2 linked regions of the Skermanella rosea genome follow. Each later gene encodes a partner of the first gene's protein in a complex. Links are inferred from orthologs where the notes say so. Each region holds a gene or a part of one and is shown on either strand. Other genes may lie near its edges.

What was found.
Region 2: the proteins of ccmE (region 1) and ccmB are in contact, whole or in part, in a solved structure (PDB 8CE8), measured with the Escherichia coli proteins. The link is inferred for Skermanella rosea from one-to-one orthologs.

The regions. Positions count from the first base shown.
Region 1 is NZ_CP086111.1:5,725,897-5,737,143, reverse strand. The notes cover bases 5,679-8,558. They hold ccmE (cytochrome c maturation protein CcmE), read right to left. Parts: upstream 7,429-8,558; coding sequence 6,928-7,428; downstream 5,679-6,927. Other genes in these bases: JL101_RS26730 (hypothetical protein), read left to right, coding at 8,078-8,558; ccmD (heme exporter protein CcmD), read right to left, coding at 7,425-7,670; JL101_RS26745 (heme lyase CcmF/NrfE family subunit), read right to left, coding at 5,679-6,923. Outside these bases: JL101_RS26775 (ABC transporter permease), read right to left, coding at 1-477; JL101_RS26770 (transporter substrate-binding domain-containing protein), read right to left, coding at 513-1,358; JL101_RS26765 (ABC transporter ATP-binding protein), read right to left, coding at 1,419-2,228; c-type cytochrome biogenesis protein CcmI, read right to left, coding at 2,478-3,899; JL101_RS26755 (cytochrome c-type biogenesis protein), read right to left, coding at 3,904-4,383; JL101_RS26750 (DsbE family thiol:disulfide interchange protein), read right to left, coding at 4,380-4,910; more of JL101_RS26745, read right to left, coding at 4,935-5,678; more of JL101_RS26730, read left to right, coding at 8,559-11,074; JL101_RS26725 (hypothetical protein), read right to left, coding at 11,108-11,247. UniProt on the Escherichia coli protein: Heme chaperone required for the biogenesis of c-type cytochromes. Transiently binds heme delivered by CcmC and transfers the heme to apo-cytochromes in a process facilitated by CcmF and CcmH.
Region 2 is NZ_CP086111.1:5,980,547-5,991,830, reverse strand. Bases 7,461-10,377 are described here. They hold ccmB (heme exporter protein CcmB), read left to right. Parts: upstream 7,461-8,544; coding sequence 8,545-9,210; downstream 9,211-10,377. Other genes in these bases: JL101_RS27990 (NAD-glutamate dehydrogenase), read left to right, coding at 9,351-10,377; ccmA (heme ABC exporter ATP-binding protein CcmA), read left to right, coding at 7,895-8,548; cobB (Sir2 family NAD+-dependent deacetylase), read left to right, coding at 7,461-7,797. Also shown: acs (acetate--CoA ligase), read left to right, coding at 1-1,251; iron response transcriptional regulator IrrA, read left to right, coding at 1,434-1,865; JL101_RS28045 (rubrerythrin family protein), read left to right, coding at 2,011-2,427; JL101_RS28040 (SH3 domain-containing protein), read right to left, coding at 2,456-2,995; JL101_RS28035 (2-hydroxyacid dehydrogenase), read left to right, coding at 3,209-4,198; JL101_RS28030 (hypothetical protein), read left to right, coding at 4,216-4,551; JL101_RS28025 (exopolysaccharide biosynthesis protein), read left to right, coding at 4,577-5,233; JL101_RS28020 (fructosamine kinase family protein), read right to left, coding at 5,243-6,070; JL101_RS28015 (low molecular weight protein-tyrosine-phosphatase), read right to left, coding at 6,051-6,557; JL101_RS28010 (DUF6314 family protein), read right to left, coding at 6,560-6,997; more of cobB, read left to right, coding at 7,075-7,460; more of JL101_RS27990, read left to right, coding at 10,378-11,284. UniProt on the Escherichia coli protein: Required for the export of heme to the periplasm for the biogenesis of c-type cytochromes.

The sequences.
Region 1 (11,247 bases):
CAGGGCGTAGCGCAAGGTCTGGGGCAGCAGGATGCGGAAGAAGATCTGGCTCCTGCGCATCCCCACGGCGCGCCCGGCCTCGATCTGGCCGAACGGCACCGCCTGGATGGCGCCCCGGATCACCTCGGTCGAATAGGCGCCGGAGATCAGCCCGACCGACAGCACGCCGATGGTGAAGGCGTTGACCTCGATATAGTCGGTGTAGCCGAACACCGCGGCTATGGCCATGATCGCGTTGCCGCTGCCGAAGAACAGCAGGTATATGACCAGCAGCTCGGGCACGCCGCGCACTACCGTGGTGTAGACCTCGGCGATGCCGCGGGTGACGATGCCGCCGTTCAGCTTGGCGGTGGCGCCCAGCGCCCCGAACACCTGGCCCAGCGCGAACGAGCAGAGCGCCACCGCAAGCGTCATCAGCGTGCCGCGGACCAGCTCGTCGCCCCAGCCGGTGTCGCCCCAGGCGAGCAGGTCAAGCATGACGCGGGATCCGGCTTCCGGTCACCCCCGGGCCCTTACTTGATCGACGTGTCGTAGCCGAACCACTGGGTCGTCAGCTTCGTGATGGTGCCGTCGGCGGTGGCCTCCTTGATCGCCTTGTCCAGCTTGGCCTGGAGCTCGGTGTCGGCCTTGCGGACGCCGGCGCCGACGCCCTCGCCCAGGACGCCGCGCGAGAAGGCGGGGCCGAACTTGGTGATGTCCTTGTTCTGGTCGCCGGCCTTGATCAGGCCCTCGATCGCGGAGCGGTCGGCGACGATGGCGTCGATCCGGCCGGACACCAGGTCGAGGCCGAGATTGTCCACCTTGTCGTAGGTCCTGACCTCGACGCCGGGCATCAGCTGCTCCAGCATGTTCTGCTGGATCGTGGAGACCTGGACTCCCACGGTCTTGCCCTTGACCGCGGCACCGGTCTGGTCGATCAGCTTCTGCTCGTCCGGGGTGATCTCGGCCATGTCCACGGCCGTCGTCGGCAGGTTCTGGTCGAGCAGCGGGCTGCCCTTCATGGCGGCGAAGACGGTCGGCTCGGTGGCGTAGGGGCCGGCGAACGAGATGACCTGCTTGCGCTCGTCGGTGATCGACATGCCGGCCATGATGACGTCGTACTTCCGCGACTGGAGCCCGGGGATGATGCCGTCCCAATCCTGGGCCATCACTTCGCAGGTGGCGCCGATGCGCTTGCACAGCTCGGCCGCCAGGTCGATCTCGAACCCGATCAGCTTGCCCGAGGCGTCCATGCCGTTCCAGGGGAGGTAGGCGCCTTCGGTGGCGATCCGCACCTTGGTCTGCGCCTGGGCCTGCGGGACGCCGGCGGCGGCGATCAGGATCATGCCGGTTGCGATGGCTGCGAGGGTCTTCTTCAAGATACGGTCTCTCCTGTTCATCGACTTTTCGTCGCTGTTCTGTCGGTATTTTCTAGTTGGTCAGAGATTGCGTGCCAGGAACTGGCGGCAGCGCTCGGACTGGGGATCGACCAGCACCTGGTCGGGCGGTCCCCGTTCCTCGATGCGGCCCTGGTGCAGGAAGATGACCTCGCTCGACACTTCGCGGGCGAAGCCCATCTCGTGCGTCACGACGATCATGGTCATGCCCTCGTCGGCGAGCTGGCGCATCACGCGGAGCACCTCGCCGACCAGTTCGGGGTCGAGCGCCGAGGTCGGCTCGTCGAACAGCATCACCTTGGGCTGCATGGCCAGCGCCCGGGCGATGGCGACCCGCTGCTGCTGCCCGCCGGAGAGATGGCTGGGATAGGCCTTGGACTTGGCTTCCAGCCCGACTTTCTCCAGGAGCGCCTCGGCTCGGGCGATCGCCTCGGCCTTCGGGACGCCCAGGACATGGACCGGCGCCTCGATCACGTTCTGGAGCACCGTCATGTGGCTCCACAGGTTGAACCCCTGGAACACCATGCCGAGCCGGGACCGGATGCGATCGACCTGTCGCGGGTCGGCCGGCACCGCGTGGTGGCGGCCCTGCTTCATCCGGATCAGCTCGCCGTTGACCCAGACGCGGCCTTCGTCGGGTGTCTCCAGCAGGTTGATGCAGCGCAGGAAGGTGCTCTTGCCCGACCCGCTCGACCCGATCATGGAGATCACGTCGCCCTCGTGGGCGACCAGCGAGACGCCCTTCAGCACCTCGAGCTGCCCGAACCGCTTGTGGAGATCTTCGACGACGATGGCCGCCCCGGGGTCGGGGCTGGGGATCTGGTTCGCTGGCGGCGGCTGTGACAGGGCCATGCTTCCGATCTGACTGCTACCGATATGACCGCAACAGGCTATCCGGGCAGCCGCTGCGGCGCAAATCCGATTTTCCACATCACTCCAATTTGAGGCGAAGCCGCGCCGCCGCCCGGGAGGACGGTTGCCAGGGAGCGTGCCGTTGGTTATCCACAGATGAACGCAGATGGACACAGATACTTGCCCCTATCTGTGTCCATCTGCGTTCATCTGTGGGCAATAAAAGGCCACCGTCCCGTTTGATCCCGGTCAGCCGCCCTGCTTCAGGCGGTCGAGGAGCGACTGGACCTCGGCGTGCTCGGGCGAGCCGGGCTGGAGCTGGGTCAGCAGCCGGCCCCAGAGCTGGGAGGCCTCGGCGGTGTTGGCGGCGCGGGCGGCGTCCAGGCCGACGAAGTAGAGCGCCTGCGGGTTGTCGGGCTGGATCTTCAGCACGTCGCGCAGCACCGCCACGGCGGGGGCGGGCGGGGCGTCCTGGTCGCCGCCCGAGGCGATCAGGGCGTCGGCATAGGCCGTCAGCAGGTCGACCCGGCCGGGAGCTGCCTTGACCCCGGACGCCAGGGCCTCCGTCGCCTTGTCCCGCTCGCCCAGCACCCTGTAGGCGCGGCCCAGGCGGAGCCAGCCGTCGGCATCGTTCGGGTTGTCCTTCAGGCGGCTGGCGAGCCCGTCCACCATGCTCCGGATCATGGCGTCGCGCTGTTCCGCGGTCATGTCGGCGGCGCCGGCCATCTGCTCGCGCGTCGGGCCGGGGGCGGTCCCCGGGGCGGGCGCCGCCTGGGCCTGGGAGGGCGGCAGCGGCTGGGGCATCACCGTGGCGGCATCGACCCCGAGCTGGCCGGCGGTGTCGGTGATGCGCTGGCGCACCGTAGGTAGCCAGGGCGCGTCGGCCGGGCTCTCCGCCGCCAGGGCGACCCAGCGGTCGAGCGCGCCGCGCAGATCGCCGGCCTGGGCGCGGGCGAGCGCCAAATAATAGCGGGCGCGGGCGTCCTTCGGGTCGGCCTGGAGCACGGCGTCGAAGGTGCGGACCGCCTCCTCCGGCACCACGCCCTGGTTGGCCGCGGTCATCGCCTCCGCGTAGGAGGACAGGATGCCGGTGTCCTTGCCCTGGCTGACGCCGACGGCGTTCCGGTAGGCCTCGGCGCTGTCCCCGAACCGGCCCATGCGGGTATAGGTCTGGGCGATCAGCAGCCAGCCCTGGAGGTCGCCGGGCTCGTCCCTCAGGTGCTGCTCCAGCTTGGCGATGGCCTGCATCACCTCGCCCGGCGGGCCGCCGCCCGGCGCTGTTTCACGTGAAGCGAAGGGTTGCGCCGGCAGGTCGGGATGGCCGGTCGGGATATAGACGGCCAGAGCCCCCAGCGGGATCAGCGCGCACAGCGCCAGCGCCACCCAGCGGCTGCCCCGCCCGGGCGACACGGCGCCGGACGCCGTTTCGCGCTCGCCCTCGTCCGCCACGGCCAGCATGCGGCGGCCGATCTCGGCACGGGCGGCCTGGGCCTGCCGCTCGTCGATCACGCCGCGGGAGAGGTCGCGGTCCAGTTCCGCCAGCTGGTCGCGGTAGACCTCCAGGTCGTAGGCGGCACGGCCCGCGGCCGAGTGCCGGGCGCGCAGGAGCGGGGTGAGGACCAGGGCGGTCACGGCCGCCGTCATCAGGGCGGCGACGATCCAGAACAGCATGGTATCAGGCATCCTCGCGCAGCAGCCGGTCGAGCCGCTGGCGTTCCTCGGGAGTCAGCGGAGCGGCGGTCTCGCCGCCGGCCACGGCGCGGTGGCGGCCGCGCAGGAACAGCGCCGCGCCGATCCCGCCCAGCAGCAGCACGACCGCCGGGCCGATCCACAGCACGTAGGTGCTGGCCTTGAAGGGCGGGCGCAGCAGCACGTAGTCGCCGTAGCGCGCGGTGACGTAGTCGAGCACCCCGGCGTTGTCGTCGCCCGCCGCCAGCCGCTGGCGCACCAGCACCCGCAGGTCGCGGGCGAGCGGCGCGTTGCTGTCGTCGATCGACTGGTTCTGGCAGACCAGGCAGCGCAGTTCCTTGCTGATCTCGCGCGCCCGAGCCTCCATCGCCGGGTCCTTCATCACCTCGTCGGGCTGGACCGCCAGGACGGGCGAGGAGACGCACAGGAGGAGGGCGGCGAGGCCGGCCCGCAGGTGCGCCCTCATCCCTGGAGCTCCCGGATCAGCGGCAGGATGGTGCGCTCGACCTCGTCCGGCATCACGGGACCCACGACCTTGTAGCGGATCCGGCCTTCGGCATCGATCACGTAGGTCTCCGGCACGCCGTAGACGCCCCAGTCGATCGAGACCCTGCCGTCCTGGTCGGCGCCGATCGCGGCATAGGGGTTGCCGCCCTGGTTCAGCCAGCGGACCGCGTCCTCCGGCTTGTCCTTGTAGTTGATCGCCTTCACGGTGACGCCCTGCTCGCGGGCGAGGCGCATCAGCACGGGATGCTCGACCCGGCAGGGCACGCACCAGGAGGCGAACACGTTGACCAGCTGGACCTCGCCCTTGAGGTCCGAGGTCGCCAAGCCCTTGCCGTCGTTCAGCAGCGGCGGCAGGGCGAATTCAGGCACCGGCTTGTCGATCAGGGCCGACGGCACGACCGAGGGGTCGCGGGTCAGGCCTATGGCGAAGTACCCGGCCAGGACCACGAACAGGGCCAGCGGCAGGATGTAGATAAGGCGGCGCATCTCGGGGGTTCCTGTACGGGCGGTCTATTCGGCCGGCTGGGGCACGGGCTGCCGGCTCCGCCGGCGTTCCGGCACGCCGATTCGGAAGCGCCGGTCGCTGAGCGAGACGCAGCCGCCCGCCACCATGATCACGCAGCCGATCCAGATCCAGGGGACCAGCGGGTGGTGGTACAGGCGGGTCGCGTAGCCGCCGGTGCCCTCCTGCTCCTGGCCCAGCACGACATAGAGGTCGGACACCCAGTTGGTCCGGATCGCGGCCTCGGTGGTCGACATGCGGGCGACCGGGAACCAGCGCTCCTCCGGGTGCAGCGTCGCGATCACCTCGCCGTCGCGGATCACCGTGAAGGTGGCCGATTTGGCTTGGTAGTTGGCGACCTGGGCCTGGTGGACCTCGTCGAACCGGATGTCGTAACCGGCGATCTGTGCCGTGTCGCCCGGACGCATCAGCTGGATGCGCTCCGTCATCCAGGCGGCCGACCCGGTCATGCCGGCGATCGCGACGCCCATGCCGGCATGGGCGATGGTCATGCCCCAGCTCGACCGCGGCAGCCCCTTGGCGCGGCGCCAGCTTTCCCCGAGGGGGGCGCGGAACAGCCTGATCCGGTCGGCCAGCTCGGCGATGGCGCCGAAGAAGGCCCAGGCCGCCAGCGCCACGCCGAGCAGCGCCAGCACCGGCCCGCCCTGGTAGGCGTAGAGGGCGCCCAGCACGCAGATCACGGTCAGCAATGCCGCGAACTTCAGCCGCGCCAGCGCGCCGGCCAGGTCGGCGCGCTTCCAGGCCAGCAGCGGTCCGACCGACATGGCGGCGACCAGCGGCACCATCAGCGGGATGAAGGTCGCGTTGAAGAAGGGCGGCCCGACCGACACCTTGCCGGCGCCGATCGCGTCCAGGAACAGCGGGTAGAGGGTGCCCAGGAACACGGTCGCGGTCGCGGTGGACAGCAGCAGGTTGTTCAGCACCAGCGAGCCCTCGCGGCTGACCGGGGCGAACAGCCCGCCCATCTTCATGGACGGCGCGCGGATCGCGTAGAGCAGCAGCGCCCCCGCCGTGGCGACGACCAGCAGCACCAGGATGAAGACGCCGCGGGCGGGATCGACCGCGAAGGCGTGGACCGACGTCAGCACGCCCGACCGGACCAGGAAGGTGCCGATCAGCGACAGCGCGAAGGTCAGGATCGCCAGCAGGATGGTCCAGCTCTTCAGCGCGTCGCGCTTCTCCACCACGATGGCGGAGTGCAGCAGCGCGGTGCCGGCCAGCCAGGGCATGAAGGAGGCGTTCTCGACCGGGTCCCAGAACCACCAGCCGCCCCAGCCCAGCTCGTAATAGGCCCACCACGATCCCAGCGCGATGCCGAGCGTCAGGCCGGCCCAGGCGGCCAGCGTCCAGGGCCGCACCCAGCGCGCCCAGGCGGGATCGACCCTGCCCTCGATCAGGGCGGCCACGGCGAAGGAGAAGGCCATGGAGAAGCCGACATAGCCGAAATACAGGAACGGCGGGTGGAAGGCGAGGCCGGGGTCCTGGAGCAGCGGGTTGAGGTCGGTCCCGTCGAGCGGGGCCGGATCGATCCGGATGAAGGGATTGCTGGTCGCCAGGATGAACAGCAGGAAGCCGATGCCGATCATCGCCTGGACCGACAGGACCCGCGCCTTCAGCGTCGGCGGCAGGTTGCGGCCGAACAGGGCGACGGCGGCCCCGAACAGGGCCAGGATCAGCACCCACAGGACCATCGAGCCCTCGTGGTTGCCCCAGACGCCCGACACCTTGTAGAGCATCGGCTTCATGGAGTGGCTGTTCTCGACCACGTTCAGCACGCTGAAGTCGGACACCACGTAGGCGTAGGTCAGCGCCAGGAAGCTGACCAGGATCATGGCGAACTGGCCGATCGCGGCCGGCTTCGCGACCTCCATCCAGGCGGCGTCGCCGCGCGCGGCGCCGATCAGCGGCAGGGTCGCTTGGACCAGCGCCAGGAACAGTGCCAGGACCAGGGCGTAATGGCCCAGTTCGGGGATCACGGCGTTACTCCTTGGGGGCGGGAGTCAGGGGACCGGTCGCGGACGCCGGCACGGGGGCTTCCAGCGACTTGGTCGCGTGCTGGGGGGCGCCGGCGCGGGTCAGCGCGTCGGCCACCTCGGGCGGCATGTAGTTCTCGTCGTGCTTGGCCAGCACCTCGCGCGCGACGAACACGCCGTCGGGGCGCAGGCGCCCCTCGGCGACGACGCCCTGCCCCTCGCGGAACAGGTCGGGCACGATGCCGGCATAGGTAACGGGAACGGACTTGGCGGTGTCGGTGACCCGGAACTCGATCGTCAGACCGTCGGGCAGGCGCTTGACGCTGTTCTCCTCCACCAGCCCGCCCAGGCGGAAGCTGCGCTCGCCGACCTGCTGGGCCGCGAGGTCGGACGGGCTGTAGAAGAAGACCAGGTTGTCCTCGAACGCGGTCAGCGCCAGCGCGGTCGCGGTGCCCAGGCCCAGCAGGGCGAGGCCCAGCATGTAGAGGCGGCGTTTCTTGCGGGTCATCCTTCGTGTCCTTCCGCGGCGGGCAATCCCGACGGTGCCGGGGCCGATGGGGCAGGGCCGCTGTCGCGGCGGTTCCGGTCGCGCCGCCGCGGGCGGCTCGTCTCCAGGGTCTTCAGCAGCGCTTCGTGGCGGCGGAGGCCGCGCAGGCTGACGACCAGCATGCCCACGAGAAAGACGGCCGCGACCCCGTAGGCCGGCCAGACATAGGCGGCATAGCCGCCCATCGAAAAGAACTCAGCCATGATCCTGCCAGTTGATCCCTCGCCGGGCACTCTCCAGGGCGCCCTTGACCGCCTTCATGCTTACCAGTTCTCCCACCAAGCCGTCATCTCACCAGAATGCGCCGATTGAAAGGCAATAAGCCTTGCCGGTCTATCGCCCATTTGGTCCGTGATGTCGGGACGGACACAGGGTCGCGACGCCATGACGCATGTCGGGGCGGATCTTCGCCGCCTTCCGGGATCCTCCGGCACTATGACAGCGGGGCCGGGGACAGACAAGCCGGGGGGCGGCGGCTGTGACAATCGCGCTGTGCCGGGCCTGCGGACCGTCCTCCCCGATGGACTTAACCCCGAAGGTCTAATACCCTGGAGAAAGAACCGGTCGCGACTCAACCGCACCGGGCTGTCCTTCCGAAGGGAAACCCCGGATGTCCCGATCCTTCCTGTCCCGTCTCCTGGTCCCCGCCCTCGCCCTGTGCGGCCTGCTCGCGGCGGGCGCGGCCCTCGCGGCGCCGGCCTGCACGGCGGCCCGGCCGACCCCGATGGTGCCGACGGACGGCGCCCTGTGCGCCTCGCTGGCCGAGGCGGTGCGGAAGCCGGGCGCCCTGCCGCTCGACCAGTACGAGACGAAGCTGGGGGACTATCTGCGCAATTTCTGCCACCGGGACACGGCCGCGGGGTGGGTGCGGGACAAGCGGGTGCGCGACACCGGCCCCTATACCGCCAGCCTCCAGGACGGCCAATGGGTCGGGACCTATGCCGGGACCCACGCGCCGGTGGTGATCTGGTACTCGCCCGAGATGGTGGAGTGGCTGAAGGTGAACCGCCCGTCCGACGAGGCCGCCGCCCCGGCGGACCCGGCGCCGGTTCCCGACGGCGCCATCATGGTCAAGGAGATGTTCCCGGCGCCGGCTGCGGCCTGCGACGGGGTCGATCCGCTCAATCTCCTTCCGACCAGCGGCGCCGCCATCATGGTGCGCGACGCCCAGGCGTCCCACGACGGCTGGTTCTGGGGCTGGTTCGGCTGGAGCGGCTGGGCGCCGGACTGGCCGCCCGGACCGACCAACCCGCTGGCCAACATGGGCTTCGGCCAGTACTGCCTGAACTGCCACGCCTCGGCCAAGGACGGTTACACCTTCGCCAGCCTGAAGAACATGCTGGGCCAGCCGGGCGAGCCGCTGGTCTTCCTCAGCCAGCACTTCTTCGAGGCCCCGGCGCCCGAGATCCATCACCGGCTGGTCAGCCTGCCGACCGACGACGCGGCGCGGCTGGGCCAGCCGCAATACGCCTTCGATCCCGACGTGGCCGCCGGGTTGAAGGTCGCCGGGCTGCCCAGGCCGACCTGGGAGACGGTGTCGAAGATGCCGTCCCAGACCTATGACAGCGTCTGGGTCAAGGCCGGCGGCCCCGGCGCCGCCAGCGAGTTCGTCACCTCCGACCAGTGCATGGGCTGCCACGACGCCGGCAGCACCGGCCTGCAGTTCGACATGACCCGGCCGAACCCCCACGGCGCCAAGCTGCTGAACCTGTCGCCCTATGCCACGTGGTGGACCTCGCCCATGGGGCTGGCCGGACGCGACCCGATCTTCTTCGCCCAGCTCGCCAGCGAGACCCAGACCTTCCATCCCGAGAGCGCGGACCTGGTGGAGAACACCTGCCTGGGCTGCCACGGCATCCTGGGCCAGCGCCAGTTCACGGTGGACAAGTTCGCCGAGACCGGCAAGTGCCAGGACTTCCTGCGGTCCTTCGCCAACGCGGTGCCGTTTCCCGCCGGCAACCCGGGCGCCGTGCACGCGCCGTACGGCGCGCTGGCGCGCGACGGCGTCTCCTGCACCGCCTGCCACCGCATGGCGCTGGGGGCGGAGGCGACGGCTCAGTTCAAGGACGCGCCGCAGAACGCCTGCATCGCCGAGCGGCAGGCCTTCCTGAACCCGGACAATACCGGCTTCGCCCGGACCTTCACCGGCAGCTTCCTGGTCGGCCGGCCGGACACGATCTTCGGCCCCTTCAAGGACCCCAAGGTCAAGCCGATGGAGCAGGCGCTGGGCAACCGGCCGGAATACCACGCCGCGATCACCAATTCCGAGACCTGCGGCACCTGCCACACGGTCCATCTGCCGGTGCTCGACAAGGGCAAGGTGCTGACCCACGTCTACGAGCAGACGACATATCCGGAATGGGCCTTCAGCGCCTACCGCACCGGCGAGGGCGTGGACGGCAAGCTGCCCGGCGGGCCGGGGGCCACGCCCGCGAGCTGCCAGGACTGCCACATGCCGAGCAAGGACCCGTCCGGCAAGCCGTACCGCAGCAAGATCGCGAGTATCCAGGAATATTCCAACTTCCCCCAGGCCGAGAACAACCTGGGACCCGAGGACATCGACCTGCCCGTGCGCGACGGCTTCGCCCAGCACACGCTGGTCGGGCTGAACGTCTTCTTCACCCGGATGGCCCAGCAGTTCCCCGACATCCTGGGCATCCGCACCCAGGACCCGATGCTGGTGTCCAAGGGCGTAGATCCCCTGCTCCGGACCGAGCAGGCGATGCTGGACCAAGCCTCCGGCGGCACCGCCGCCATAGCGGTGACGGGGGTGGAGACGGACGGCGGCAACCTCCGGGCGACCGTCGCGGTCACCAGCAAGACCGGCCACAAGCTGCCGTCGGGCGTCGGCTTCCGCCGCGCCTTCATCGAATTCGACGTGCTCGACGCCAACGGCAACGTGCTGTGGGCCTCGGGCCGGACCAACGGCGCCGGCGTCATCGTGGACGAGGCGGGCAAGCCGGTCGCCGGCGAGCTGTGGTGGAAGGACGACTGCTCCGGCCGGGCCAATGCCGGCAGCCTGCCGCACCAGCCGCACTACCAGGTGGTCACCCGCCAGGACCAGGCGCAGATCTACCAGGAGCTGGTGACGGCGCCGCCCACGAACCTGCCGGCGGGCCAGGCCCCCGTCTGCGGTCACGACGTGAAGCCGACCGGCGACTTCACCACCAGCTTCCTGTCGATCTGCGCCGACGTGAAGGACAACCGCATCCTGCCCCACGGCTTCCTGGGCCTCGACCAGCGGCGCGCCATCGCGAAGGCGCTGGGCGCCGGTGCCGACCTGGCCGAGGACGTGGCCCCGACGGCGGTCGGCGACGATCCCGACTACCGCGACGGCGGCGGCGACACGCTGGTCTATGCCGTGCCGCTGGCGGACCTGAAGGGAACCGCGGCGTCGGTCAAGGCGACGCTCTATTACCAGGCGACGCCGCCCTACTACCTCCAGGACCGCTTCTGCACCGCCAAGGGCGCCGACACCGACCGCGTGCTGTTCCTGGCCGGACACCTGAACCTGGACGGCACCGAGGCGCAGGACTGGAAGCTGAAGATGGTGGATAGCGGCGCGGTGCCGGTGGCTGCTGCGGCGGCGGCGCGGGTTGGGAAGTGACGGGGGGCGGCTGCGGGACGTCGCGTTCAGCCATCACGCCTTGGCTGGTATGGCAAGGCGTGGATTGTCCAGATCGGACGTGTGGTCGCGCAACGTGTTATCATCGAAACAGACACCGGCCGATCGTTTCTGGTGCGTGTTTTCGTTGATGTAGACCGGGTGCCGGCCATCGT
Region 2 (11,284 bases), 250 kb from region 1 along the record:
GACTTCTGGTACGATGAGGAGATCGCCAAGGTCTCGGCCGACTGCCCGCCGGAGGAGATGAGCGCGGAAGACCCGCTGTTCATCCTCTACACCTCCGGCTCGACCGGCAAGCCCAAGGGCGTGCTCCACACCACCGGCGGCTATCTGGTCTATGCGTCGATGACGCACCAGTACGTGTTCGACTACAAGCCGGGCGAGGTCTACTGGTGCACGGCCGACGTGGGCTGGGTCACCGGCCACTCCTACATCGTCTACGGGCCGCTCGCCAACGGCGCCACGACCCTGATGTTCGAGGGCATCCCCAACTATCCGTCGGTGTCGCGCTTCTGGGAAGTGATCGACAAGCACAACGTGTCGATCTTCTACACGGCGCCGACCGCCATCCGCGCGCTGATGCGCGAGGGCGAGGCCCCGGTCAAGAAGACCAGCCGCAAGTCGCTGCGCATCCTGGGTTCGGTCGGCGAGCCGATCAATCCCGAGGCCTGGCTGTGGTACCACAAGGTGGTCGGCGACGAGCGCTGCCCGATCGTGGACACCTTCTGGCAGACCGAGACCGGCGGCATCCTGATCTCGCCGCTGCCGGGCGCCACCACGGCCAAGCCCGGTTCGGCCACGCTGCCGTTCTTCGGCGTCCAGCCGGTCGTCGTGGACAACGACGGCAAGCTGCTGGAAGGCGAGACCGAGGGCAACCTGTGCATGGCCGACAGCTGGCCGGGCCAGATGCGCACCGTGTTCGGCGACCACGTCCGGTTCGTCCAGACCTACTTCTCGACCTTCGAAGGCAAGTACTTCACCGGTGACGGCTGCCGCCGCGACGCCGACGGGTACTACTGGATCACCGGCCGCGTCGACGACGTGATCAACGTGTCCGGCCACCGCATGGGCACGGCGGAGATCGAGAGCGCGCTGGTCGCCCATCCCAAGGTCGCCGAGGCCGCGGTCGTCGGCTATCCGCACGACCTCAAGGGCCAGGGCATCTACGCCTACGTCACGCTCAACGCCGGCGAACACCCGAGCGAGGAGCTGCGCAAGGAATTGGTGACCTGGGTCCGCAAGGAGATCGGCCCGATCGCCACGCCGGACCTGATCCAGTGGGCCCCGGGCCTGCCGAAGACCCGGTCCGGCAAGATCATGCGCCGCATCCTGCGCAAGATCGCCGCGAACGAGCACGAGGCGCTGGGCGACACCTCCACGCTGGCCGATCCCAACGTGGTCACCGAGTTGGTCGACAACCGCATGAACCACGGCTGACCTGTCCCTTCGGCGGGCCGGTCGGAGAAAGGGGGGCCTTGAGCCCCCCTTTTTCGTTCACGGACCGCCGGAGGGCTTGCCGCTATACCCCGCCTTGCGCTTGGAGCTGTATTCGTTCTAAATGTTAACGGTGAATTTCGAGGCACCTTTCATTGGTGTCCAACCGCTACCATATGCGAACCATGACTGGAACACGCCCCTTCAAGCACGTCCTCGACCGGCTTCAGCAGGCCGGCCTTCGCCCGACGCGTCAGCGGCTGGCACTTGCCCGCCTGCTCTTCGACAAGGCCGACCGCCATGTCACGGCGGAACAGCTTCACGGCGAGGCGACCGACGCCGAGGTGAGGGTGTCGCTGGCGACGGTCTACAACACGTTGCACCAGTTCACCGATGCGGGATTGCTGCGCGAAGTGGTCGTCGAGGCAGGGCGCTCCTATTTCGACACCAACGTGGCCGACCACCACCATTTCTTCTTCGAAGGGTCGGGCAATCTCCAGGACATCCCGAGCGAGAGCGTGACAGTCGCCCACCTGCCCCAGGCGCCTGCGGGGACCAGGGTGGCGCGCGTCGACGTGATTATCCGCCTGATGCCGGAAGACCCGGCGGCGGGCTGATCGGTCATTTCCGGACCCGGATCAGTTTCGGTTATTACCGGTTGATTGACTCCTACCTCCTTCGGGATGCATAAGGTGCCGGGATGGTTGGACCCGGCCCGGCCGGCGGCGCGATCGGGACCGTCCCCAAGATGAGGAGGATGGAATGTCGCTCTCGGGGTCCAGGACGGAACAGAACCTGAAGGCGGCCTTCGCCAGCGAGAGCCAGGCGAACCGGCGTTATCTCTATTTCGCCCAGCAGGCCGACGTGGAAGGCTTCCACGACGCCGCCGCGGCGTTCCGGACGACGGCCGAGGGGGAGACCGGGCACGCGCACGGGCATCTCGAATTCCTCCAGGAAGTCGGGGACCCGGCCACCGGGAAGCCGATCGGCACCACCCGGCAGAACCTGGCCGCCGCCATCGCGGGCGAGACCTTCGAGGCCGCCGAGATGTACCTGACGATGGCGCGCACCGCCCGCGAGGAGGGCTTCGACGAGGTCGCCGACTGGTTCGAAACGCTCGCGAAGGCGGAGAAAGCCCATGCCGCCCGGTTCCAGAAAGTCCTGGACCGGCTGGAGTGACCGGGCGGGGGCCGCGACGGGACCACTCCTACTCGATGGATTCGGCCGGATAGACGCCCCAGAATTCGGACCGCTGGAGCCAGCCGCGGTAGCCGTCGACATTGACCTCGCACCAGGCCTGCTCGCAGCGCAGCAGCTTCCCGGCGACGCCGGGCTCCACCTTGGCAAGGCCCGCCGCGGCATCGCCGGCGGCGCGGCGCAGCACGCGCACGCCGCCCGTGACGATCATGGCGCGCTTGCCCGACAGCATGCTCTGATGGACCCAGCCCTCGGTGCCTTCCCAGTCGCGGATGCGTCTCCAGGTGTCGAACTCGGCGGTGATCTCCACAGGGATGTCGCGCTTCACGAAGACCCACTCCACCGGATAGCGCGTGCCCGGCCCGGTCCGCACGTTGACTTCCGCCGAGCGGAGCGAGACGAAGCGCGGAACCGGCAGGCCCGTCGGAGGAGCCATGCCGGGGACCGACTCGGGCTCCTGCGCGAGCGCCTCGGGAGCGGAAAGCGTGGCGGGCAGCAGCAGGGCGCCGAAGCAGATGGCGAGAATGCCGAAACGGGCGGCAGATATCATGGACGCGAACTCAGGTCTGTAACGGGTCTGGAAAGCCCTGGAACGGGCTATTGCCTCAATGTGGCGGGGATATGACCGCCCCGAGGCGGCTCAGCCTAGACCAAGTCCGTTAAGAGGTGGTCACCCGCCGGATGCCGGATGTTACCGCGTCGCTGGACAAGACGGCACGGCGCTTGGTATGGCAAGGCGAAGCCGCCAGGGAGATCCGGTCCGATGCCCGAGAAGAAGAAACCCGTCGTCGTCGTCACCCGCAAGCTGCCGGACGTGATCGAGACGCGGATGATGGAGCTGTTCGACACCCGCCTCAACCACGACGACACGCCGCCGACCGCGGCGGAACTGATCGAGGCCGTCAAGACCGCGGACGTGCTGGTGCCCACGGTGACCGATCGGATCGACGCGCGCGTCCTGTCCCAGGCCGGTCCGAACCTGCGGCTGATCGCCTCGTTCGGCACCGGCGTGGATCATATCGACCTGAAGACCGCCCGCCAGCGCGGCATCACGGTCACCAACACGCCCGGCGTGCTGACCGAGGACACGGCCGATATGACCATGGCGCTCCTGCTCGCGGTGTCGCGCCGCCTGTCGGAGGGTGAGCGGCTGGTCCGGTCGGGCGAGTGGAAGGGCTGGGGCCCGACCACCATGCTGGGCCACCGGATCTGGGGCAAGCGCCTGGGCATCATCGGCCTGGGCCGGATCGGGCAGGCGCTCGCCAAGCGCGCCCGCGGATTCGGCCTGTCGATCCATTACCACAACCGCCGCCGCGTCCATCCCGAGATCGAGGGCGAGCTGGAAGCGACGTACTGGGAGAGCCTGGACCAGATGCTGGCGCGGATGGACATCGTCTCCATCAACTGCCCGCACACCCCGGCCACGTACCACCTGCTGTCGGCCCGCCGCCTGCAGCTGCTGCGGCCCCACTGCTACATCGTCAACACCTCGCGCGGCGAGGTGGTGGACGAGAACGCCCTGACCCGCATGCTCCAGAAGGGCGAGCTGGCCGGGGCCGGGCTCGACGTGTTCGAGCACGAGCCGGCGATCAATCCCAAGCTGCTGACGCTGGACAACGTCGTCCTGCTGCCCCACATGGGTTCGGCGACCATCGAGGGCCGCATCGACATGGGCGAGAAGGTGATCATCAACATCAAGACCTTCGCCGACGGCCACGCCCCGCCGGACCGCGTGCTCGAAGCGATGTTCTGAGCGCTCCGGCAGCCTATATGACGGGTACCGGCACCGGCGGGCCGGTACCCGACGACGCCAGGGAGCTTCAGATGACCGATCCGTGGGAGCGGCGCGACCGGCGAGGACGCAGGACGGCGCGCACCGTCCTGCTGAAGGTGCTGCTGCCGCTCGCCGTGATCGGCGCCAGCGTGGCGGTGCTGGTCATGCTGCACCTGGACGGCACCTTGAGGCTGTTCCTGGACCAGCAGTCCATGTTCGGCATGATCGCCGTGGTCCTGGTGCTCAACCTGGTCGGATTCGCCTTCATCTACATGCTCTCGATGGTCTGGAAATCGGTCAAGCACGACCTCCTGAACCTTCGCGACCCCTGATCGAGGCCGGAGAGCGGTTTCCGACATGCCAGACGAAATGTTGCCGCACGCGAAGCACGCGACCTCCCCCCATGGGCGCCCGCGGGCGTCCGAACTGCTGGACATCTTCGTGGAAGGGCATCCCGACGACCGGATCGTGCTGGGAGACCTGATCACGCTGCTGGGCGACCGGGCCTTCGGGGCGCTGCTGCTGATCTTCGCCCTGCCCAACATGATCCCGGTGCCCCTGCCCGGCCTGTCCACCGTGCTGGGCCTGCCGATGGTGCTGTTCGCGGCCCAGCTGATGCTGGGCCACCCGGCGCCCTGGCTGCCCGCCCGGCTGGCACGCCTGACCGTCAGGCGGGAGACTTTCCTGACCATGGTCGGTGCCACCCGGCGCTATCTGGTGTGGGCCGAGCGCCTGCTCAGGCCGCGCTGGTCGGTCCTGACCGACGGCCCGGGCGAGCGGCTGCTGGGCGCGGTTTGCCTCGTGCTCTCGCTGATCCTGATCCTGCCGATCCCGCTCGGCAACCTGCTGCCCGCGTTCGCCGTGGCCTTGATGGCGCTGGGGCTGCTGGAGAAGGACGGCGTCTGCGTGACCATCGGCCTGTGCGTCGCCGCCAGCAGCGTCACGGTCGTGGTCGCCGTGGTCGTCCTGATCGTCGAGGCGGCGGTGCTGCTGTACCGGCAGCTGTTCCCCTGAGGGGTGCGATCAGCCGAAGCGGTTCACGATGCGGGCGACCTGCCCGCGGTAGCTGCCGCCGAACAGGCGGACATGGACCAGCAGGGGGTAGAGGTTATAGAGGTCGCGGCGCACCTCGAAGAAGCCGGGCCGGATCGGGCGAAGCTCGTGGTAGCGGCGGAAGAAGGGCTCGCCGAAGGTGCCGAACAGGGTGCTGAAGGCCAGTTCGATCTCCGGATCGGCATGATGGATCGCCGGGTCGATGAAGCCGGCGACGCGGCCCCGGAATGCCAGCACGTTGCCGCCCCACAGGTCGCCGTGGATCAGGCTCGGCGGGGCGGGCTCGCCGATCAGGTCGGGCAGCCGGGCGGCAAGCCGCTCGATCGCGGCCATCAGGGCGCCGTCGATTCGCCGCTCGTCCAATGCCTTGCGCGCCATGTGCATCAGGCGGTGGTCGCGGAAAAAGGCGATCCAGTCGTCCGACTCAGGGTTCGGCTGGGGCAGCGGGCCGATCAGCGTGTCCTGCGGAAAACCGTAGCGGGCGGCACCGATGCCGTGCAGCGCCGCGACCAGTTCGGCGGCGTGCTCCTGGGCCGAAGCGGTCAGGCCGCCGTCGCTCTCGACGTGGGACATCACCAGAAGGCGGTCGTCGGCGTGGAACAGCTCCGGCACCGGCAGGCGGGAATGCTCCGCGAGATGGCGCAGCATCATGCCTTCGAGCGCCAGCCCCTTGCCGCTCTTGGCAACGACCCGCCGCCCGTCCGCGAGGTCGAGCAGCCACAGCTCGGCGGCGTTGCCGCCGGCCAGCGGCTTGGCCGAGGCGACGGTTCCGACGCCGTCAGGAATCTTCGGCGGCATGGACATGGACGGCTCCCGGCCGGGAATGGCGGAGCTGGTCGAGCAGGCCGGACGCGGCGGCCTCGACCAGGTCGAGCACTTCGGTGAAGTGGGTGCCTTCGCCGTAATAGGGGTCGGGCACCTCGCGCCGGGGGGCGTCGGGCGCATAGTCCATGAACAGCCTGACGCGGTCCCTGGCCCCGTCGGGTGCCATGCGGACGAGTTGGTCGTAATGCCCCTGGTCCATCGCGAGGATCAGGTCGAATTCCTCGAAGTCGGCCGGCTTCACCCGGCGGGCCCGCAGGTCGCCGATATCGACGCCGCGCTTCGCGGCTGCCGCGACGGAGCGCCGGTCGGGCGGCTCGCCGACATGGTAGCCGTGGGTCCCGGCGCTGTCGGTCTCGATCCTGCCGGCCAGCCCGGCCTCGGCGACGAGGTGCCGGAACACCCCTTCGGCGGTGGGGGAGCGGCATATGTTGCCGGTGCATACGAACAGGACCTTGACCATCGCTACTCCTCCGGAACCGGAACGCGGCTGTACCGCGTCATCATGTCATAGTCCTTGCGCGGTCCCGTGACCAGCCAGCGGACGGTCCAGGCGTCATGGCCCTCGACCCGGAAGCCGCCGCGGTAGACGTCGGCGCCGCAATGGTGCAGAACCTCGGCAGTGCCGTCCGACAGGTCCAGGTCGTGGAACGGCGAGCCGTCGTGGCGGAAGACCATCGCGCGCCGCGGCCCGTCCGGGAAGCTATAGCGGTAGGTCTGATCGGCCGGCCCGGCATGGTCGCCGAAGCGCAGGGTGCCGGTTTCCCGCAGCAACAGATCCCCGCCGGCTCCCTGCTCGAAAAGCGCTGTCCCGTCGAACGAGCCGTCCTGCCCCAGCCGGGCGTCACGCACGGTGCGGACGATGCGCCACGCGCCCGCCAGGAATGCGCGCAGATCCGCCACCGCATGGACTCTTCCGTTGGCCCCGGCCGGGGTCGCCTCTAAACTCACGCAACCTCTCCCGCTTCGGAAAAAGCATCATGATGTTAAAGCCTTCCGACCGGATCGTCATCCTGACAGGCGCCGGCATCTCCAAGGAATCGGGCCTGGACACGTTCCGCTGCGCCGGCGGCGTATGGGAACGGGTGCGGCTGGAGGACGTCGCGACGCCCGAGGGCTACGCCCGCGACCCCGACATGGTCCACCGCTTCTACAACGACCGGCGGCGCGGATTGCTCCAGGCCGATGTCCGGCCGAACGCCGCCCACGACGCCCTGGCCCGGCTGGAGCGGGAATGGCCCGGCGAGGTCCTGCTGGTGACCCAGAACATCGACGACCTGCACGAGCGCGCGGGATCGCGCAATTTGATCCACATGCACGGCGAGCTGTTGAAGGCCCGGTGCGGCGTGTGCGGCGCGATCTCCGAGATCCGCGCCGACCTGTCCGTGGAGGATGATTGCGCCGACTGCGGGGCCGTCGCCGAGATGCGCCCCCACGTGGTCTGGTTCGGCGAGATGCCCCTGGAAATGGAGCGCATTTATCAGAACCTTGCCACTTCGGCCCTGTTCGTGTCAATCGGAACCTCCGGAAACGTGTATCCCGCCGCGGGATTCGTGCAGGAAGCGCGGATCAACGGCGCCCACACCGTCGAGCTGAACCTGGAACCGTCGGAAGGCGCCACCCTGTTCGACGAGAAGATCTACGGCCCCGCCACCGGGGCGGTGCCGGCCTTCGTCGAGCGGCTGCTGGCGCTGAAGCGGTGACGCAGCCGGCCCGAATGCCCTTGGCAGCGGTGGCGGGGTGCTGTACCACTCGGCACCCGCCCGGTTTTTCAACCTTCATGCCGACCGCTCCGCGCCCATGCCCCTGTTCGCCGGTACCGACCTGACCTGCCTGCGCGGCGAGCGGCTGGTGTTCCAGGATCTCTCGTTCGCGGTTCCGGCCGGCGGCGCGCTGGTGCTGCTGGGGCCGAACGGCAGCGGGAAGTCCAGCCTGCTGCGGCTGATGGCCGGGCTGCTGCGGCCCTTCTCCGGAAGCATGAGCTGGGACGGCGTGCCGGTGTCCGACGATCCGGACGTGCACCGGGCGCGCATCCATTATGTCGGCCATCTCGACGCCGTGAAGCCGGTGCTGTCGGCGCGGGAGAACCTGGCCTTCTGGGCTGCCATGGGGGGAGCCGCCGATCCCGGCGGCGCGGCGCTGGCCGCCCTGGAGCGGCTGGGCGTGCCGCACATCGCCGACATCCCGGGCCGCTACCTGTCCGCCGGGCAGAAGCGGCGGCTGAACTTGGCGCGCATCCTGGCGGCGCCGGCGCCGCTGTGGCTGCTGGATGAGCCGTCGGTGGCGCTCGACCGGGCCGGCATCGGGCAGCTCGAGGCGGCGATCGCCGACCACCGCGCGGGCGGGGGGATCGTCGTGGTCTCGACCCATGCGGAGATCGCCCTGCCCGGCGCCTCGACCCTGCATCTGGACGACTTCGCCCTGGCGGCGGAAACGGAAGAGGCCGGATTATGAACCGCTTCCTCAAGCTGGTGTCGCGCGACCTGCGGTTGGCGCTGCGGCAGGGATCGGACGCCACGGTCGCGGTGATGTTCTTCGTGCTGTGCGTGGTGCTGTTCCCGTTCGGCGTCGGGCCGGAGCCGAACATCCTGGCCCGCATCGCCGCGGGGGTGATCTGGGTGGCGGCGCTGCTGGCGTCGCTGCTGTCGCTGGAGCGGCTGTTCCAGAACGACTACGAGGATGGCAGCCTGGAACTGCTGACCCTGTCCAGCCTGCCGCTGGAGGCGGTGGTGTTCGCCAAGGTGCTGGCGCACTGGCTGGTCACCGGCCTGCCGCTGATCGTGGCGGCCCCGCTGCTGGCGCTGCTGCTGAACATGGAGCCGGCGGGCTTTCCCGTGCTGGTCGCGACGCTGCTGATCGGCACGCCGACGCTGAGCCTGATCGGGGCGATCGGCGCCGCGCTGACCCTGGGCGCCCGGCGCGGCGGCGTGCTGCTGTCGCTGCTGATCCTGCCGCTCTACATCCCCGTGCTGATCTTCGGGGCCGGCGCGATCGACGCGTCCCTGTCCGGCTTCACCGCGCGGCCGCACCTGCTGCTGCTGGGCGGATTGCTGGTCGCGGCGCTGCCGCTGGCGCCCTGGGCCGGGGCCGCGGCGCTGCGCCAAGCGATCGAGTAGAGCGAGTAGGGCAGGTCCGGCCGGAAGGTCATAGGCCCGTCACGCAACCTTCCCCCACGGACCCATGTTCACCTGCTACACTCGGGTCCGAACAGAAGCGGTGAAAACCGCCGAAGCGGACCGCATTACGGGAGGCAGGCATGGCCCTCAAGGCCGAACAACTTAAAGGCGAGCTGACCGAGCAGATCGTCAGCCGCGTTCGCGACCGATTGAACCGCGACCGGGCCGACATGGCCGAACGGTTCGTCCGCCAGTTCTATGCCAACGTGCCCCCCGACGACCTGCTGGAATCCAGCCCCGACCAGCTCTACAGCGCGGCGCTGTCGATCTGGCAGTTCGCCGCCCAGCGGCAGGAGCGGACCGCCCGGGTCCGGGCCTATCACCCGCAGGTCGACGAGCACGGCTGGCAGTCCGGCCATACCGTGGTCGAGATCGTCAACGACGACATGCCGTTCCTGGTCGATTCGGTCACGGCGGAGCTGAACCGCCAGGGCCTGACCGTCCATCTGGTGATCCACCCCGTGGTGCGGGTGCGCCGCGACGCGTCGGGCCGCCTGACCGACCTGTACGAGCCGCAGGCCGCCCCGGCCGAGGCCGTGCCCGAATCCTTCATGCATATCGAGGTGGACGAGCAGACCGACCCCCAGTTCCTGGAGCGGATCGCCCAGGGGATCGAGAAGGTGCTGGCCGACGTGCGCGCCGCAGTCGAGGACTGGAAGGCGATGCACGAGCCCATGGGGCGCATCATGGCCGGCGTGGACTCCATGCCGGACGCGCTGCCCGAGGCGGAGCTGAACGAGGCGCGGGATTTCCTGCACTGGCTGAGCGACGACAATTTCACGTTCCTGGGCTATCGCCTCTACCGGTTCGAGGGCGAGGGCGACGAGGCCCGGCTGACCCCGGTCCCCGGCGAGGGGCTGGGCATCCTGCGCAACGACGACATCCGGGTGTTCGACGGGCTGCGCAACTTCGCCTCCCTGCCGCCCGACGCCCAGCAGTTCCTGCGCCAGCCGCGCCTGCTGCTGGTGACCAAGTCGAACCGCCGCGCCACGGTGCACCGCCCGGCCCTGATGGACAGCATCTTCATCAAGGCCTACGACGACGACGGGAAGGTGGTCGGCGAGCACCTGTTCGTGGGATTGTTCACGTCGGCCGCCTACAGCGCCAGCGCCCGCGACATCCCGTTCCTGCGCAACAAGGTGGCCCGGGTGCTGGAGCGCGCCGGGTTCGATCCGCGCAGCCACGACGGCAAGGCGCTGACCCATATCCTGGAGAATTTCCCCCGGGACGAACTGTTCCAGATCACCGACAACGAGCTGTACGAGATCGCGATCGGGGTGCTTCACCTGCAGGAGCGCCAGCGCACCGCCCTGTTCATCCGCCGCGACCCGTTCGAGCGCTTCATGACCTGCCTGGTCTATGTCCCGCGCGACCGCTACGACACCGACCTGCGCCGGCGCATCCAGGCGATCCTGGAGCGCGCCTTCGACGGAACCTGCTCCGCCTTCTTCACGCAGCTGGCCGAGAGCGTGCTGGCGCGGGTCCAGTTCGTCATCGAAACGAAGCCCGGCGGCATTCCCGATTACGATGCCGGGGAGATCGAGGAACGGCTGATCGAGGCGAGCCGCGCCTGGCCCGACCGCTTGCAGGACGCCCTGGTCGAAGCCCGCGGCGAGGAGGAGGGGCTGCGCCTGCACCGGCGCTACTCCGCGTCCTTCGACGTGGGATACCGGGACCGTTTCGGCGCCGAACTGGCCGTCTACGACATCGAGCGGATCGAGGAGGTGCTCCATACCGGGCGCCTGGGCCTGAACCTCTACCGGCCGATCGAGGCCGGCGAGACCGAGCTTTACCTGAAGCTCTACCATGACGGCGGGCAGGTGGCCCTGTCCGACATCCTGCCCATGCTGGAGCATATGGGCGTCAAGGTGATCTCGGAGGGCGGACCGTTCGAGGTGACGATCCCCGGCCGGATCGAGCCGGTCTGGATCCATGACTTCGCCATGACCAGCCGGGCCGGCATCGCCGTGGACCTGGGCCGCGTGCGGCAGGCGTTCCAGGACGCGTTCCTGCG